Regions from separate parts of the Mesobacillus boroniphilus genome, predicted to be linked through region 3. Evidence: predicted binding sites of a transcription regulator. Region 3 holds the regulator's gene; each other region holds the start of a gene.
The links. The regulator Rex, encoded in region 3, represses fermentation and respiration genes when NADH is low (regulators of the CRP and FNR family bind a similar motif). The targets are predictions, from matches to a motif close to TTGTGAAATATTTCACAA.
Positions count from the first base shown of each region.

Region 1: the regulator Rex is predicted to act here: its motif matches at 3,087-3,104, upstream of hcp (hydroxylamine reductase).
Region 2: the regulator Rex is predicted to act here: its motif matches at 3,037-3,054, upstream of DYI25_RS09340 (nitric-oxide reductase large subunit).
Region 4: the regulator Rex is predicted to act here: its motif matches at 2,446-2,463, upstream of pflB (formate C-acetyltransferase).

Region 1 is NZ_QTKX01000001.1:1,845,811-1,850,402, reverse strand. It holds gene DYI25_RS09445 (DUF2515 domain-containing protein) at 1-216, shown strand, start outside; gene DYI25_RS09440 (hypothetical protein) at 647-892, shown strand; gene DYI25_RS09435 (YppE family protein) at 1,031-1,396, shown strand; gene DYI25_RS09430 (YppF family protein) at 1,436-1,633, opposite strand; gene DYI25_RS22445 (YppG family protein) at 1,825-2,403, shown strand; gene DYI25_RS09420 (Hsp20/alpha crystallin family protein) at 2,468-2,944, opposite strand; gene hcp (hydroxylamine reductase) at 3,167-4,468, shown strand.
Region 2 is NZ_QTKX01000001.1:1,831,090-1,835,681, forward strand. It holds gene DYI25_RS09330 (DUF2249 domain-containing protein) at 10-243, opposite strand; gene DYI25_RS09335 (hypothetical protein) at 439-576, shown strand; gene DYI25_RS09340 (nitric-oxide reductase large subunit) at 612-2,972, opposite strand; gene DYI25_RS09345 (Crp/Fnr family transcriptional regulator) at 3,197-3,886, shown strand; gene DYI25_RS09350 (DUF2249 domain-containing protein) at 3,994-4,233, shown strand; gene DYI25_RS09355 (DUF2249 domain-containing protein) at 4,235-4,450, shown strand; gene DYI25_RS09360 (hypothetical protein) at 4,456-4,592, shown strand, end outside.
Region 3 is NZ_QTKX01000007.1:4,335-8,926, forward strand. It holds gene DYI25_RS21950 (ABC-F family ATP-binding cassette domain-containing protein) at 1-1,185, opposite strand, end outside; gene moaC (cyclic pyranopterin monophosphate synthase MoaC) at 1,365-1,859, shown strand; gene DYI25_RS21960 (redox-sensing transcriptional repressor Rex) at 1,887-2,552, shown strand; gene DYI25_RS21965 (YdiK family protein) at 2,578-2,778, opposite strand; gene DYI25_RS21970 (CPBP family intramembrane glutamic endopeptidase) at 2,782-3,513, opposite strand; gene groES (co-chaperone GroES) at 3,895-4,179, shown strand; gene groL (chaperonin GroEL) at 4,237-4,592, shown strand, end outside.
Region 4 is NZ_QTKX01000001.1:1,663,851-1,668,442, reverse strand. It holds gene pflA (pyruvate formate-lyase-activating protein) at 1-57, opposite strand, end outside; gene pflB (formate C-acetyltransferase) at 134-2,359, opposite strand; gene DYI25_RS08475 (cupredoxin domain-containing protein) at 2,687-3,136, opposite strand; gene DYI25_RS08470 (DHH family phosphoesterase) at 3,275-4,468, shown strand.

The DNA of each region.
Region 1 (4,592 bases), on a different contig from region 3:
AAAAGAGACACTCCATTTCTTCGTTGTACTTTTCCAATCATCCAGCATCATTTCCATGAACAAGGTGACTGGTATAAGCTGAGGGGGTATCACAAAAAGTGGTTCAGCCAGGAAATCAACCACAGACATCCTGTTCACTTGACGGGATGGTACAAAAAAAAACAAAAACAATTACATGCCTTGATTTCGGTGAAGGAATTATTCACTTCAGATTGATGCATACAAAAAAGCAAGGGAGCACCTTGCTTTTTGTTTCTTTATCCAGCTCCAGCGTATGGTCATCACTCTGCTGGTCGGTTTGGTCCTTCCAGCTTTTTGTCGCCATACCCTGTTTTTTTCTCAGCAGTTTTATTGGGCTGCTGTGCAGTTTTCTGTTGTTTTTTATTCATGTGAACACCTCCCGAGATTAGTTTGTTCATTTGCTGTTTTTTCATTCGGCAATTGAATGTCGAAGGCTGTAAACATTGCTGCTGAAAAACACTTTGTTTGGCGAATTCCTTCTAGTTTTGTCAACGTTGAAGGAGGTTCAGGTAAGAAGTAGAATTTACAAGTTAAGTTTCTATATTTCCTTAGAGAAGATTCGTTGTCGTGCAGCGGGTTGCATACTGCCAGACCTTAAAATAACTGTAGTTAGGAGAGATGACCAATGAAACAAGGAATTGAAAAAGATGAAATTTTAGGGATGTTAACTGATATGGCCCATAGCCTTGAAGAGACGGATTTCAACCTGCATGAATCTTTGATGGAAATCCGAGAAACGATGTGCCTGTTCCATTCATCACAATTAACAGAAACCGGCATTTTTTTAGATAGAATGGAAGGGAAGCTGCTTCAGGAGATAAAACCTGACTTACAAGAGCAATCCTCTTTAAAACTTGAATTGAGTTTTTAATTTATATAGAATGGATTCATCTTTAAGTAGCTTTCATTACAGAAGGCTACTTTTTTGTATAAGTTCAATATCGAGATCATGATTGAAGAACTGCATTAATAATAAAATAGAAATAAAGAAAGTGTGATTAAAGTGGAAATGGAAAATAACATTCTTACATTATCCAAAAAACTGCTGGTTAATGTGGAAACGGCTCATAAACGATTTCAACATTCGAAGGAAGAGGGAGTAAGAGGCGACTTTCATACAGAAGTAAAGCCATTTGCTGATGAGGTGAAATTGGCAGCGGATGCGTGGAGAGAAATTGCTGCCCAATGGGTAAAGTCAAATAGACCGAAAAACCTTCATGCTAATCAAATCGAAACAGCGGCTGATTATTTGGAAGTCATTTCTGTCCAGGCTTTTTTTCCTGAAACAAGCAAGAAAAGATTCCTTGATCAATTACAGTCAGTTGAATTCATCTTAAACAGCATGATCATTGCCGTCGAGAACGCAAGGCAGTGAAAAATAAAGAAGCACCAGAGCTCTGGTGCTTCAAACTTTTTATATGGATATTTCTTTCTGATCCTCGGGAATGAAAGCTCCTTGCAACTCCAGTTCACGAACCAGGTTCCGGTATTCTAAAATGGTAATTTCATTCTGAATATACGATTTTTTAGTGAAATCGAGCAATTCATTTACATGTTCCGGAGTGTATTCTTTTGTCTCGGCAAATAGATTTTTTAGTTCGTGAACGTTCATTTTTCATCCTCCTCCATCATTTGAAACAATCGTATCATGAAAATGGAAGGGTCAATTATTTTTCAAAAATTGAAACTTCCGACAACATGTTTCACCGTTAGACAAAATCGGAAGTCCCTTCCAGCCTTATCACCAACTGGGCGGCAGTAACATATAATATCGTAATGAAAACTTGGAGGAGGATGTTCGCCATGTTTGGCCGCAGGAATAAGACGACTGCCTATCAACCACAATGGTGGGATCATCAATATAATCTGGATCCAAATCTTTTATACGGGAATCATCAAGGTTTGAACCGGCAACAACCGCACCCTCAACAGTATAACACTCCATATTGGAATGCGATGCCAGGAAACTGGCCAAACCAATATATGCAGCAGGAGAACCCGGTGAATCCATATATGCAGCAGGGCAACCCGATGAATCCATATATGCAACAAGGGAATTCTTATTGGAATCAGCCCAATCCTATGCATGAAAGCAAGAATGACTATTCAAAAATGCTTTTCCAAAACCCGCTTGAGCCTGAGGGGGACCCTATTTACGGGTACTATAACCCTCAAGCGGATTATCAGAACTACAATCCATATCCACAATATGCGTTCATGCCTAAGCAGCCCTCTGGCTTGCAGTCCATCATGAACTCTTTTAAAAGCCAGGATGGCAATCTGGATGTTAACAAAATGGTTGATACGGCCGGACAGATGATGAATGCAGTAACGCAGGTCTCTTCACTTGTCAAAGGCTTTGGCGGGATGTTTAAAGTCTAATTTGGTAAATAAAACAAGCAGGCAATCAGCCTGCTTGTTATTTTTTTTCATTTTGGTATACACATCATTCTTCTGGATCAGTTAAAATATCAATCTTCTTACCTTGCTTTTTTGCAATTTTGACTTCAAGCAGCCCGTCACGATAGGAAGCGCGTGTCTTTCTTTCATTGACTGGAACAGAAAAGGGAATCGTCCTGCTCAATTGCCTCGTCGAAGCCATGTGCTTCTCCGTTTTGGCAATATCATTGATTTCTGAAGTGACATCAGTCTGATTGACCAATATTGTCAGGGAGTTATTAATAATATTAATTGAAATTTGGTCTCTTTTAACCCCTGGCAATTCTGCCTTCACTATATACTCCTTTTCAGTTTCATGCAGCCCCACGCTGAAGGACGAATGCGGGAAGGGCTGTCTGAAAAAATCATCAATGCTTTGCAGTATGCCTTTAACCGGCTTCTCCTGCATCAGCTGGTTCATAGATTTAAACCATTGTTCAAGGGTTTCTTGTCTTTTTGGGCGGTCAGGATGGTTGGTTGCCATCGATGCACATCCTCCTCTGCAGAAATTCTTATAATAGGTTATGTTGGGAAGAATGTCCCTGTTCAAGATTGCGTAACTTTACATCTGGTGAGGCTTCATCACTTCGCCTTATTTTTTGAACACTTTGTGAAAAATGCCTATAGTGTGATTTAGGTCACATAACCGCCTTTTCATCCTCTGTATGCTTAAAAAGTAAATAACGGAGAAGAGGGGAATACACATATGTTTTGTTACCAATGTGAACAAACGCCAACAGGAGGATGCAAAGTTGTTGGTGTATGCGGAAAAGATGAAACGATCGCAAGCCTACAGGACACTATGATTTTTGCTTTAAAAGGAATCGCAGCATATAGAACGCATGCAAATCAGCTTGGTTTCACTGATCCATTTGTTGACGCTACAACCCACGAAGCCTTATATATGACATTAACCAACTCAAACTTTAATGTACAAGAACATATCGATATGGCAATGAAGGTTGGACAATCAGCTGTACGTGTGATGGAAATGCTCGATGAGGCACACACCAGCCGCCTTGGAATTCCACAGCCTGTGAAGGTCAGCCAGAATAAGATTGAAGGAAAAGCAATTGTAGTAACAGGTCATAATCTGTTCGCGCTTGAAGAATTATTGAAGCAAACAGAGGGTAAAGGAATCAATATCTACACTCACTCCGAGATGCTTCCTGCCCATGGCTATCCAGCATTGAAGAAGTACCCGCACCTAAAGGGGAACATCGGAAAAGCATGGTTCGACCAGCGCCGCCTGTTTGAAAAGTTTCCAGGAGCGATTCTGGCTACGACAAACTGTGTAATGCCAATCAAAGGTTCATATGCAGACCGTATGTTTACATATGAAGTTGCTGGCCTTGAGAATGTGAGAAAAATTGAAAATGATGATTTCTCAATGCTTATTGAAAAAGCATTGGAGCTACCTGAAGCGAATATGGAATCCGAAGAAACACTTGTGACAGGCTTCCACCATGAAACAGTGATCGGCCTGGCGCCAGAGGTAATTGATGCCGTAAAATCTGGGAAAATCAAGCGCTTCTTCGTCATTGCGGGCTGTGACGCACCAGGTAAAGGCGGAGAATACTACCGTGAGCTTGCAACATCCCTTCCTCCTGAAGCTGTTATCCTGACAACTTCATGCGGAAAATTCCGTTTCAATGATGTGGATTATGGTGTGGTTCCTGGAACAGACATTCCTAGATATTTGGATCTTGGCCAGTGTAATAACTCTGTATCCACCGTAAAAATCGCGAAGGCGTTAGCTGATGCGTTTGAATGTGACGTAAATGAGCTGCCTGTAAGTATCGTCCTTTCTTGGTTCGAGCAAAAAGCTGTAGCGATCCTGCTTGGATTGTTCAGTCTGGGAATCCAGGATATCCGCATTGGACCTAAGCCGCCAGAATTCATTTCTGAGGGCGTTATGCAAGTACTTCAGGATACATTCAATCTGAAGTTGATCACAAGCGCACAGGAAGATTTAGAAACAATGATGGGATTAAGCAAAACTGAATAATAACATGAACGCCCGAAGCATTATGCTCCGGGCGTTTTATTAATGTTGCTTTCGAATTTATTACTGATTGATAAAACTGTTTTCTTATAAGCTTCGGTGCTTTTCCGGGGGGTTAGTACTGGAA
Region 2 (4,592 bases), on a different contig from region 3:
TTCTAACTGTTACTTCGTTTTTCCGATTGCCACACGCCATGTTTCTGGGCCTTCTTCAAGATACTCCCAAGAAAATGTCTCCGGACGCTCCATCATGAATTGGTATTGCAGCGGTCTAGGGTCATGATCATTGACTATTTGCATGAATTCTCCCTTTTTCAGAGAATCAAAGTTCTGGAATATCGTAGGGTGTTTTTCCCGTGGTGCATAATCAGGTACATTGATAATAACGTTGAAAGTCATATCCCTCTCTCCTTTAAGTTCTAATTTCTTTACATCTTCATTATAAATTCACTAAAACCCTTTTGTAGTGAGCGCGGTCACAGTTTGACTATGACTTCTTTCATTCAACAGGATTAGTTACATCAAGATTCATCTGTTAAAAAAAAGAAGATCTTCTTCTATTAGAGAGAACTTCAAAATCGGGAGGTGTTTTTTGTGAAAGAGTTAGTGGGCAGCTGCAATCGTTGTGGAATAGAAATATTTTGCATGGATGGTTTTTTGGAAGGTGTACATAAAGATGGAATAGTGCTTTGTTTTGAATGTGAAAAAGAAGAAGAACAAAAAACATCATAAAAACCGCAAAGCTATGGAGCTTTGCGGTTTTCCTATTATTCTTCATCTACAGCCAAGTCTTTTACTGGCAGCTGTTCCTCTTCTTTATGTGTCACTTTACGAAGGTTGAAGAGTGCTTTTACACTGAATACTGCCAGTGCGGCAACACCAATCAAGAAGATTGTATCAGGGATCGCTCTCAGAGTCAGGAGCATTTCAACCGTTTCTTGCTGTAAAAACTGAGATGAACGTGAAGCCGCATAACCGTTAAAGTATGCTTCTTTTAACTGTAGATATCCCACAGGCAGCAAGGACAGGAATACCATGCCAGCCAAGCCGACGTTCAGCATGATGACAATGAATTTCACCCACTTGTCGCTCCACTTTTCAGGCTTGACGATATTGCGCAATGAGTAGATCAAGACTGCACCTGCGAACATACCGTACACACCCATCATCGCCGCGTGGCCATGCGCCGGTGTAAGGAACTGACCGTGCTCAAGGAAGCTTACTGCAGGCAGGTTGATCAGGAAGCCAAGTACCCCTGCCCCAACCAGATTCCATATTGCTACTGATATCAAAAACCAGAAAGTACCTTTATAAGGGAAATCAACTCCCCCATCTCTCATCATTTTATACTGCTCATATGCTTCCAGAATCAGTAAAGTCAACGGGATAACTTCAAGAGCTGAGAATACAGAACCGAGCGCTATCCAGGCTTCGGAAGAACCATTGTAATAATAATGGTGGCCGATACCGATGACGCCTGCTCCCATTAGCAGGATCAACTGGAAGTATAAAGCCCTTATTGTTGATTTTTTTGTGACAAGCTTCATTTGGACCATCAAGAAACCAATGACCACGACTGCGAAAACCTCAAATATGCCTTCAACCCACAGATGGATGATCCACCAGCGCCAGTAGTCAGCAAAGGTATAGTGTGTACCAGGATTGATCATGAAAGCAAAGAAGTAGAATGCTGGTACTGCAATCGCTGAGTAGAACAGCAGGTGAATCAAGCCGCCTTTATCAGATTCCCTCTTCAAACCGCTCTTGATGCCGCGGAATACGATGAATAGCCAAATCAGCATACCGAGCGCAAGAATGAACTGCCATATACGCCCTAGCTCCAGATATTCCCATCCCTGGTGACCTAATAGGAACCAATTGTTTCCCAGATAGCCGTTTGCACCAAGCCATTGGCCAATCATGCTGCCGGCTACGAGTACAACCAATGCCCAGAATAGAATATCGACCAGCAATCCTTGCCTTTTTGGTTCATGGCCGCCGACTAGTGGAGCGATAAAGATGCCCATTCCAAGCCAGGCTGTCGCAATCCAGAAAATGGCGAGCTGCAAGTGGAAGCCTTTTGTAATGTTGAATGGCAGGATATCATGGACCCATTTCATTCCAAAGAAGCTGTCAGGCTCGATATAATAGTGCGCCAGCAGTGCTCCGAACATTGCCTGGACAAAGAACAGCACGGATACTACCGCAAAATATTTACCTGTCTTCAATTGTGAAGAAGTAAGCGGAAGCTTTCTCAATTCGATTTTAGGGAAGTTCCCAGCTGTATAAGCTTCTTGCATCCCTAAATGATAGCGATAGAAGACAAACAGGATTAATCCTACGAACAGAATCAATATTGTTACGCTAGCCCCGCTCCACCAGATTGCCGAGAATGACATCGTGTTTCCTGCGTCCTCATAATAGGGCCAGTTATTTGTATAAGTGATTACATCGTCTGGTCTTTCTGTACTTGAAAGCCATGCGGTCCAGAAAAAGAAATCACCGATTTGTTCAATTTGGTCGCCCTTCGATACCCATGCGCGCTCTCCGTCCGGCATATGCTTTTCCTGAATTAACCCTGGTTTTAGCCCCCACTGGTCTCCATCAGTAAAAATAGTATGATAGAATTCCCTGACTTTTTCGTGTCCATATATTTGCGCATCTGTCAGGACCAGCTTATCAGTATCAGGCACATAACGATTTTCACGCATTTCCTTCATGACAGTGTCTCGGATGATCGTTTGTTCATCCCCCGTTAATTCTTTGAAAGCTTTACTATATTTTTGTTGTGACCTGAAATCTTGCATTCCTTCAGTATAAATCTTCAGTGCTTCTGCTGTATAATCAGGCCCCATATATGAACCATGCCCTAATACAGTTCCATAATCCATCAAACCATATTTCTGGAAGACAGCCTGCCCTCCCATGATGCTTTCTTTCGTTAATATAATCTCTCCTTTTTCGCTTGTGACTTCAAGCGGTCTCGGAGCCATATCTTTAAAGATCCAGTAACCTCCTGTCAAGAGTACTGTAAAGCTAACTAATAATGTAATGATGAGTACGGATTTCAACAGTGAGTTTCTATTTTTCTTGACTGCCTTCGTGGATGTTCCATGCTGGATTTCCATCTACCATACATCCCCTTCCCTGTTTGATTTACACCATAAGCATAAAGAGAAACGGATGTTATGTTTGTGAAGTACCTCATTTGATTGGTGTGATTTTTCCCACAGCAGTGAGAATTATTTTCAAAAAAACTTCAAAATATGATTCAGGTCACTTAGCCCTCCTTGATAGCTTGATAAAATTTATGGTAGATACTTAATCCAATAAACAGAGGAGAAGATTTGATATGCATATATCTCAAATCAGGCAGCAATTGAAGGAAGTTCCTATTTTCAAAGAATTATCAACAGAAGAGCTGGATCCGATTGTAGAAATTGCCCAGCCAAGATTCTTTAAAAATAAAATGTATGCTTTCATGCAGGGAGATCCGCTTGACCGGGTTTTCTTCATCTATTCAGGGAAAGTGAAGATTTATAAAACAGATTCATCAGGCAGAGAACAAATCGTTTCAGTCCTAGAAACCGGTGAAATGTTCCCTCATGCCGGATTTTTCAGGAAAGGTCAGTATCCAGCGCACGCAGAAATTATGGAGGATACCCAGATGATCATCGTACCGATCTCAAAATTCGAGGAAATCCTTGTTGCCTACCCCGAACTTTCTATTAAGTTATTCCGTGTCCTTGGCGAGAAAATCGTCGACCTGCAGGCCAGACTCGAGGAACAGATTCTTCATAATACGTACGAACAAATCATCATGCTTTTGCTGCGCCTATGCAAGACAAATGGAGAAAAGAGAGAACATGGATATAAATTAACCACCCATTTTACCAATAAAGAATTCGCCAACATGATTGGTACCTCCCGGGAAACCGTAAGCAGAACCATCAACCATTTAAAAAAGAAAGATTACCTAAGCCTGAATCCTGAGGGCTATTACCTGATCGACCATGAAAAATTGCATCAGGAATTGTTTTAAAAAGGAATTATATTTTTTTACTGTTAAGTGATGCGCATCACGGAAGTAAAGAATGAAAATGATTATCATTTAATCATACCAACTACAGTATCGAGGAGCTGAATGATATGGAACACAAAACGATTGAATTGGATGTGCGTGAGGATATCAATAACAAGCTGGAGCCTTTCCAAAAAATCATGGAAGCCATTGGTGATTTGAAATTGAATGACGTCCTGGTGCTTCATGCTCCTTTCAAGCCTGTTCCGCTATACGGCGTTTTAAAAGCAAAGGGATTTGAGCACAAAGTTGAAAAAATCGAGGCAAAACATTATAAAATCACTTTTACCAAAACGGGAGGGAAATAAGATGATAATGGACAATAGAGGTCTAGAACCGCCACAGCCGATGATGAGGACACTGGCAAAGCTGGAAGAGCTTGAGGAAGGACAGACACTTATCATCATCAATGACCGTCGTCCGATGTTTCTGTTCGAGCAGCTTGATGAACTTGGGTTTCTGTATTTGACCGAACAGCAAGAAGATGGAAGCTATCGCGTGACTATTTCCCGAAATGCGGGGTGATTGAAGTGTTTCAGCATAGCAGTGGTAACGAGACAAATATTAAGCTTCCTTTTTCATTCATCGGCTTCAGCATGCTCGCGTTAATTCTTTCACAGCTGCTGATTCTGCTGAACGGTGACCTTCTTATTTCTGGCGTGTTCCG
Region 3 (4,592 bases):
GATCGAAACATTAGAACCGTATTGAATATTGCCGGTTATCGAGGGCAGTTTTTCAACGATAGTTTTTAATAAAGTTGATTTTCCGACACCATTTGGTCCAACCAGTGCAGTGCTGTCACCGCGCGAAAGGTTAAACGTGATATTCTTAGAGACCACTTCGTTTTGATAGCCGACAGCAAGCGCATCTACCTTCAGGACATCATTCCCGCTCTGGCGTTCAATTTGGAAGCTGAACGATGCAGATTTTTCATCACCCATCGGCCTGTCCAACCGGTCTATTTTTTCAAGCTGTTTCCGACGGCTCTGGGCACGCTTAGTTGTTGATGCCCTGGCCAGGTTACGCTGGATAAAATCCTGGAGCTTGGCAATCTCATCCTGCTGCTTCTCATACAGTTTCAGATCACGTTCGTAATTCGCGGCTTTATGCTCCAAATATGAGCTGTAATTGCCTGGGAACTTCGTCAGCAGGTGGCGGGAGATTTCATATACCTGGTTCACGACCTTATCCAGGAAGTAGCGGTCGTGTGAAACGATCAGTATGGCTCCGTTATAGCCCTGCAAATACTGTTCAAGCCAGGATAGCGTGTCAATATCAAGGTGGTTCGTCGGTTCATCCAAAATCAAAATATCCGGGCGGGTCAATAATAGCTTCGCCAATGCGAGTCTAGTTTTCTGTCCTCCGCTTAAAGTGGATATTTTTGTGGAATAATCAAAAGAATGGAAGTTCAGGCCGTGTAGGACGGAACGGATATCGGCTTCATACTGGTAGCCGCCTTTTTCCTTGAACTGGACTTGCAAAAGGTCGTATTCCTTCAATACTCTTTCGTATTCTGTCGCGTTTGACAGGGTGTCAGAATCCGACATTTTTTCCTCGAGACGGCGCAAATCTTTTTCCATGCTGTGCAGATGGTCAAAAACAGCTAGCATTTCATCCCAGATGCTTTTCTCGGATTCCAGACCGGTATTTTGGGCAAGGTATCCAATTGTCGTACCTTTTGGGCGGATGATTTCGCCGCCATCGTGCGATTCGTAGCCGGCGATGATTTTTAGCAGTGTCGATTTGCCTGCCCCGTTTCGGCCGACGAGCGCTACACGGTCATTTGTCTGTATTTCAAACTTTATATTCGATAAAATAAGATCAGCAGCAAAATATTTTGAAAGCTGATTAACTTGTAATAATATCATTATTTTTCACCTCTATTGCCTTAGAGATAGTGTAACCCAATAATATAGGCACGGCAATATGTGCGAACTGCTATAGGTGGTAAGGTGTAAAAAATTCCCTATGTATTGTGAACACTGAAACAAAGTTCACACACAAGTTTGACAAAATAGTGTATCATTTGGTAGAAAGGAGCTTTAACATGGCAGAATTTACGCATTTTAACGAAGAGGGAAGAGCGAAGATGGTCGATGTAAGTGAAAAGCCGGAGACGGTCCGTACGGCAGTCGCCCATTCCAGCATAACCGTAAACGAAGATATATATATGAGAATCACTGAAAATAAAATGAAAAAAGGGGATGTACTTGCTGTCGCGCAGGTAGCAGGCATCATGGCGGCGAAAAAAACCTCTGAAATAATCCCGATGTGCCACCCGATTCCATTGACAGGCATTGACCTTTCATTCGATTGGGAGCAAAATGGTAGTGACTATGTTTTAAATATCGCAGCAGCTGTAAAAACAAAAGGAAATACGGGTGTAGAAATGGAAGCGTTAACAGCAGCTTCAGCATGTGCGCTGACTGTTTATGATATGTGCAAGGCCGTTGATAAAGGCATGGTGATCGGCAAGACGTATCTTGTCGAAAAAACCGGCGGAAAGAACGGCGATTTTAAGAGAGAAGAGAAGTTGAGATAGAAAAACGGACAGGGTGGAGGATGGAGAATGACGAATGATGCTATGAAGATTCCGCAGGCAACCGCAAAACGTTTGCCACTATATTACCGGTTCTTATTGAACTTGCATTCTTCAGGGAAGCAAAGGGTATCATCCGCAGAGTTAAGTGAAGCGGTAAAAGTGGATTCTGCGACAATCCGAAGGGATTTTTCCTACTTTGGAGCTTTAGGTAAAAAGGGATACGGATATAATGTTAATTACCTGCTTACCTTTTTCCGTAAGACACTCGATCAGGATGAACTGACGAAGGTTGCCTTAATTGGTGTCGGTAATCTCGGAACAGCGTTTTTAAATTATAATTTTTCCAAGAACAATAACACGAAAATCGAGATTGCGTTTGATGTGGCACCGGACAAGGTTGGCACGAAGATTGGAGACGTAGCAGTGTATCACATGGACGACCTTGACAAGGTTGTCGTCGAGGAAGGTATTCAGGTGGCAATCCTGACGGTTCCATCAGCTGTGGCGCAGCCGATAACAGACCGATTGGTACAGGCTAATATCAAGGGAATCCTCAACTTCACCCCGGCGAGGCTGAATGTGCCGCCGTCCATAAGGATCCACCACATTGATTTGGCGGTGGAGCTGCAGTCATTGATTTACTTTTTAAAGCATTATCCGACAGATACTGAAACAACTGAAACAGTAGAATAAAAAATAGCTCCTTCATCTGAAGGAGCTATTTTTTCTGTATATTTTTCAGTTTAAAATGGAACATAATCATTCTGATGCCGGACCCGAAGTCGAACGTAGCGAGGGCCACAAGCAAATAGCTGAAGAATCCCCAGCCTGTCTCGTTTACATTCTGGATGGCGAAATAGGTGAATAAGCTGCCTAACAAGATGTAGACAATGCCTGAAAATAAAGGCGATTGCTTCATAACTTAAAATCCCCCAATAAAGCTTTGAATTTTCTCTGCTTCTTTTATCATTCTCTCAATGTCTTCCCTAAATACGGATTGAAGCAGGACAACCATTGTATTCATTGTAACATGGGCAATGATTGGCACGATGATACGCTTTGTTTTCACATAAAGGAAAGCAAAGGTGAAGCCCATTGCTGAGTAAAGAATCACATGCTCCGGCTCCATATGCGCGAGTGCAAAAATGACAGAGCTGATCAGAGCGGCGAAAAAGAAATTCATTTTCTTATGCAGACTGCCGAAAATGATTTTCCGGAAGACGATCTCTTCTAAGATTGGTCCGATTATCGAGCTGACCAGGATGACAACCGGGAATCTTTCAATCAACTTAATGATTTCCTGTGTATTTTCCGAGCCCATTTCAATGCCAAGCATGTTTTCGATGCTTGCCGCGATTGATTGGGCGAACAGAGCAAGGAATACACCTGCGAAAGCCCAGGCAGCTGAGCTTGCCGGTGATGAAGCACCACGTAAGTCTGCATCTGTCCTGCGTTCCTTCCTTAGGAGCAGAAGCACGATTACAAGTGTTAGCGAAAAGCTGATCACGAGCCAGTAGGGAATCGAGATGGTCTCCATTTCCTCAAGACTTTTCCCCATTGCGGCTCCGATAAATGCAATAATCGGGATGCCAATCAGGCTTGAAAGCTGCATGACAATATAAGCGATAATGACGTACCAGTATTCTTTTTTCAATATGATAATCTCCTTCTATTCGGATCGTCTATGTGTATGCCGTGAAAGCTATTATAAGAATGCTATCTATCCATTTTACTAGTAATCATCGAGAAAGTTCAAATATCAGGGCGCTTCGTGAATGTTTTGGTTAAGATTCCTTGGAACTGGCATACTCTTTAAGGTGCTCTTTTTTAGCCAGGCTTCCTTCAGAAAACGCGAAATATGGTACTTGCTGTCGAAGGGAATGAGGTTGAATTTAATGCTAAATTTTATAAAAAAAGTTAGGCTTCACGCTTGCAAAAAAAATGGAGATTCATTATTATATAAATTGTGTTAGCACTCTATCGAGGAGAGTGCTAATAAAAAAATTCTACATATAATTTGAGGAGGTTGTTTCACTTGATCAAGCCACTAGGAGATCGCATTATTATCGAGCTTGTTGAGTCTGAAGAAAAAACTGCAAGCGGTATCGTTTTACCCGACACAGCGAAAGAAAAACCTCAAGAAGGTAAAGTCGTAGCTGTTGGAACAGGCCGTGTTCTTGAGAACGGCGAGCGCATTGCTCTTGAAGTTGCAGTCGGAGACCGCATTATCTTCTCAAAATACGCAGGCACAGAAGTAAAGTACCAGGGAACTGAGTACCTAATCCTACGTGAAAACGACATTCTTGCAGTAGTACAATAATCACTGCGATTATAGACAGAACGTTAAATATTAAAAATTTGAGGAGGTCTTTCTACAATGGCTAAAGAAATTAAGTTCAGTGAAGAAGCACGCCGCGCGATGCTTCGCGGGGTTGATTCTCTTGCAAACGCAGTAAAAGTAACTCTTGGACCAAAGGGACGCAACGTGGTTCTTGAGAAGAAATTCGGTTCACCTCTTATCACTAACGATGGTGTAACGATCGCGAAAGAAATCGAACTTGAAGATGCATTCGAAAACATGGGTGCTAAGCTTGTTGCTGAAGTAGCCAGCAAAACAAACGACGTTGCTGGTGACGGCACGACTACTGCAACTGTTCTTGCTCAGGCGATGATCCGCGAAGGTCTTAAGAACGTAACTGCCGGCGCTAACCCAATGGGCATCCGCAAAGGTAT
Region 4 (4,592 bases), on a different contig from region 3:
TATCCCAGGTCCGTCTACAGTTCCAAAGGTTTCAATAGAATGAATGTTTCCGATCATGCTGTTTTCTCCTTTCATTAAAACAGGAATTCTCGCCATCGGGAAGACAACTCCTGTTTCGGTGCACTTGAATTATTTACATTGTTTCATGGAAAGTACGGTTGATTACGTCCATCTGCTGTTCACGTGTAAGCTTGATGAAGTTTACAGCATAACCAGATACACGGATTGTCAGCTGCGGATATTCTTCAGGATGCTCCATCGCATTTAACAGAGTTTCCCTATTAAATACGTTTACGTTTAAGTGATGACCGTCTTTGATTGCATAGCCATCCAGGATGGAAACAAGGTTATTTGTACGGCTGCCTTCATCTTTTCCAAGTGCTTTTGGCACGATGGAGAAGGTGTTTGAAATTCCATCCATAGCATAGTTGTATGGAAGCTTTGCAACAGATGACAGGGAAGCGAGTGTTCCTTTAGTATCGCGGCCATGCATTGGGTTAGCACCTGGCGCGAATGGTTCACCAGCGCGTCTTCCATCCGGCGTATTTCCCGTCTTTTTACCATAAACGACATTGGAAGTAATCGTTAGAATTGACATGGTATGGACAGAATTGCGATATGTCGGGTGCTTGCGCAGCTTTGTCATGAAGTTTTTCACAAGTTCAACTGCTATGCTGTCAACACGGTCATCGTTGTTTCCGTATTTAGGGAAATCGCCTTCTGTTTCAAAATCAACAGCGATGCCGTTTTCGTCACGGATTACTTTTACCTTTGCATGCTTGATTGCGCTCAATGAATCCGCTACTACACTTAACCCTGCAATTCCAGTTGCCATTGTGCGAAGGACTTCTGTATCATGCAGCGCCATTTCGATTCTTTCGTAGCTGTATTTATCATGCATGTAGTGGATGACATTAAGAGTATTGATGTAAAGGCCAGCAAGCCATTCCATTACATTATCGAATTTTGCCATTACTTCTTTATAGTCAAGCACATCAGACGTAATGGGGCTGAAGCCTGGAGCAACTTGAATCTTAAGCTTTTCATCGACACCGCCATTGATGGCGTAGAGCAGAGCTTTCGCCAAGTTGGCGCGAGCACCAAAGAACTGCATCTGCTTACCAATTTCCATTGCCGAAACACAGCAGGCAATTCCGTAGTCATCACCATATTCACAGCGCATCAGGTCGTCATTTTCATATTGAATTGAGCTTGTTTTTATGGACATCTCAGCACAATACTTTTTGAAGTTCTCGGGCAGGGCAGGAGACCATAACACAGTCAGGTTTGGCTCTGGAGCCGGTCCAAGATTATCAAGTGTATGAAGGAAGCGGAAAGAATTCTTCGTTACAAGCGATTGCCCGTTATGTGCCATTCCGCCGATTGACTCAGTTACCCAAGTTGGGTCACCGCTGAATAACTCGTTATAGTCAGGAGTACGAGCAAATTTCACCAGGCGAAGCTTCATGACGAAATGATCGACAATCTCCTGTGCTTCTTTTTCAGTAAGTGTTCCATTTTGCAGATCACGTTCAATATAGATATCCAGGAATGTTGCAACCCGGCCAAGGCTCATTGCTGCTCCATTCTGCTCTTTGATCGCTGCAAGGTATGCAAAGTAGACCCATTGGAAAGCTTCGACTGCATTGGATGCCGGCTTGGAAATATCATAGCCATAACTCTGGGCAAGCTGCTTCAATTCATTCAACGAACGGTATTGCTCAGAAATTTCTTCCCTCAGGCGCATTGTGTCTTCAGTCATGACACTGCTTGTCATTTCATGATCCTTCTTCTTTTGCTGCATCAGGAAGTCTACTCCATATAGAGCTACACGGCGGTAGTCTCCGATGATGCGGCCGCGTCCATAAGCATCTGGCAATCCAGTGATGATTCCAGCTTTACGAGCCTGGAGCATTTCTTTTGTATAAACATCGAAAACACCCTGGTTATGCGTTTTACGGAAGTCAGTGAAAATCTTTTCTACTTCTTCATCCAATTCGTAACCATATGCCTCGCAGGCAGCTTTCGCCATACGAATACCGCCATAAGGCTGCATGGAGCGTTTGAATGGCTGATCAGTCTGGAAACCTACAACTTTTTCTTTGTTCTGGTCAAGATAACCCGGCCCGTGGGATGTAATGGTGGATACCACTTTCGTATCCATATCAAGAACACCGCCATTTTCACGTTCCTGTTTTGTCAATTCCATTACCTGCTGCCATAATTGAAGCGTTTCTTCAGTTGCACCTTCAAGGAAGCTGGAATCACCAGTATATTCAGAGAAGTTTCTTAGAATAAAGTCCCTAACATTGATTTCTTCCTGCCAAGCACCATTTTTAAAGCCTTTCCATTGTTCCATTTAAGTTCACCTCTAAAGTAGATGTTTATATAACAGTTACCACACTTTAATGATACTACGTATATAACAGAATGGGTGTGACATATTTGTGAAATAATGAACAAAGCTATTAATATATGAGTTGTTTTCCTGGTTTTGTAACGGAAGATAAAACCTGTACTATAATTATATGAGTGTTTTTTTGTTCTGTTATATAAAAATGTTTCTATGTATATAATTCTATCAGGAAATTTTGTACCGTGTTTATAGTGTTATGTATGTTTTGTGTCAAATACGGAAGCATACAAAAAGAAAAAACAGGATGCAAGATCCTGTTCTCCTTTTGGATTAATCGACAACGATATAGGCGATCATAGGTCCATTATGTTCTGCTGAAGGGTGGGTCAGACAAATCAGCCTGTACGTTCCTTCTTTATCAAACTGTAGAGGGACAACTGTTTCTTCCCCTTTTTTCACTACACCTTTAATATCGGTTCCTTCAATAATGAAAGGATGTTCTTTACCGTTGACTCCCAGTATTTTCAATCGAACCTTTTCTCCTTTTTCCAAAAAGATTGTACCTGGGTCCCAGCGGTATGCTTCAATTTCCTTGCCATCATCCGTACTGGATTTAAACTCCCCTGTTACCATGTGGATTTCCCGGATTTGTTCATTTTGCCCGCCTATTGCTGGAGTGGCATCAGGCTTTAGGCTAAACCATAATGAACCGATGATGGCAATAAAAACGATTAGCCCGAAAAAATATAATGTCTTTCTTTTAAACACAAAGAAATGCATGTTTTCACCTCCTTACTGTCCTCCTTAAATATCTATGCTCGTCCCCTTGCTGAACTTGTCAAATTTTTTTAATTTCACTTGTATAGATTAACAGGGCAACTACAAACTATAGATTAGATACAAACTAAGGAGGAAAGTATGTACCGTTTATTTACGCATAATGATTTAGATGGGGTGGCGTGCGGAATTTTATTCAGGCTCGCATTCGGTGAAAAAGCCGATATCCGATATAATTCTGTCTCTGGACTAAACTTCCAGGTGGAAAAATATTTCGAGAGAATGAATGACCGCATGAAAAAGGAAGACCACCTTTACATAACAGATTTATCTGTCAACCATGAAGTCACTGAAAAAATCAATCAGTTCGTGCAGAATGGGGGAAAGGCAAAGCTGATTGACCACCATAAAACAGCATTGCATTTCAATGAATATAGCTGGGGTTTGGTAAAAGTAGAGGATGACTCCGGGACACTGACAAGCGCGGCGTCACTCGTATATGACTATTTAGTACAAGGAAATCATCTGGTGAAAAATGGATCACTCGATGAGTTTGTTGAGCTTGTAAGGCAATATGATACCTGGGACTGGGACATCCTTAAGAATTACAAAGCTAAGAATTTAAATGACCTGTTTTTTATGGTTTCAATAGAAGAATTTGAAGAGCGGATGGTACCGCGTCTGACATCTGGAGATACTTTTGATTATGATGATTTTGAAAAAAAACTCCTGGAAATGGAAGAGGATAAAATCGAACGATATATCAGGAGGAAAAAAAGGGAAATCATCCAAATTGAAACCGATGGTCTATATGGAGGCATCGTTCATGCGGAATCCTATCATTCGGAATTAGGTAACGAGCTGGGCAAGGAGTATCCACATCTGGATTATATAGCTATTTTGAACTTAGGAGGAAAGAAAATAAGCTTCAGAACAATCCATGATGACGTTGATGTCTCTGCTGTCGCTGGCGAGTTTGGGGGGGGCGGACACGCCAAAGCATCTGGATGCTCGATGAATAAGGAAGCTTATAACCGGTATATTGAACAGGCCTTCCCGCTTGATCCAATCAAGCCTGATGCCTTTAAAAACACTTATAATCTAAAGGACTCAAAAAAGGGATGCCTGTACGAAAATCGTGACCGGGATTTGTATCTGATTTATACGGATGGAACACGATATTTCGTTCAGCAGGAAAGTAAAGATCGGCACGGACCCTTTGACAATTTTGATTCAGCTGAACGCTTTATAAAAAGAGAGTTTGGAGCAGCTCTTGCCAGAGATGACGTATATATATCTTATCTGGAAAATATCGTCTTTAGCGGAAGGAATTGAGGACAGAATGCCTGTCTGACGAAGTCCTCTTTCGGTAAAACAGCCTAGTCAATAGTCAGATATTGAATAATTTACATTTAGGTCACCTATGTGCTTTATTGGTGACCTGTTTTCTTGAAATCGC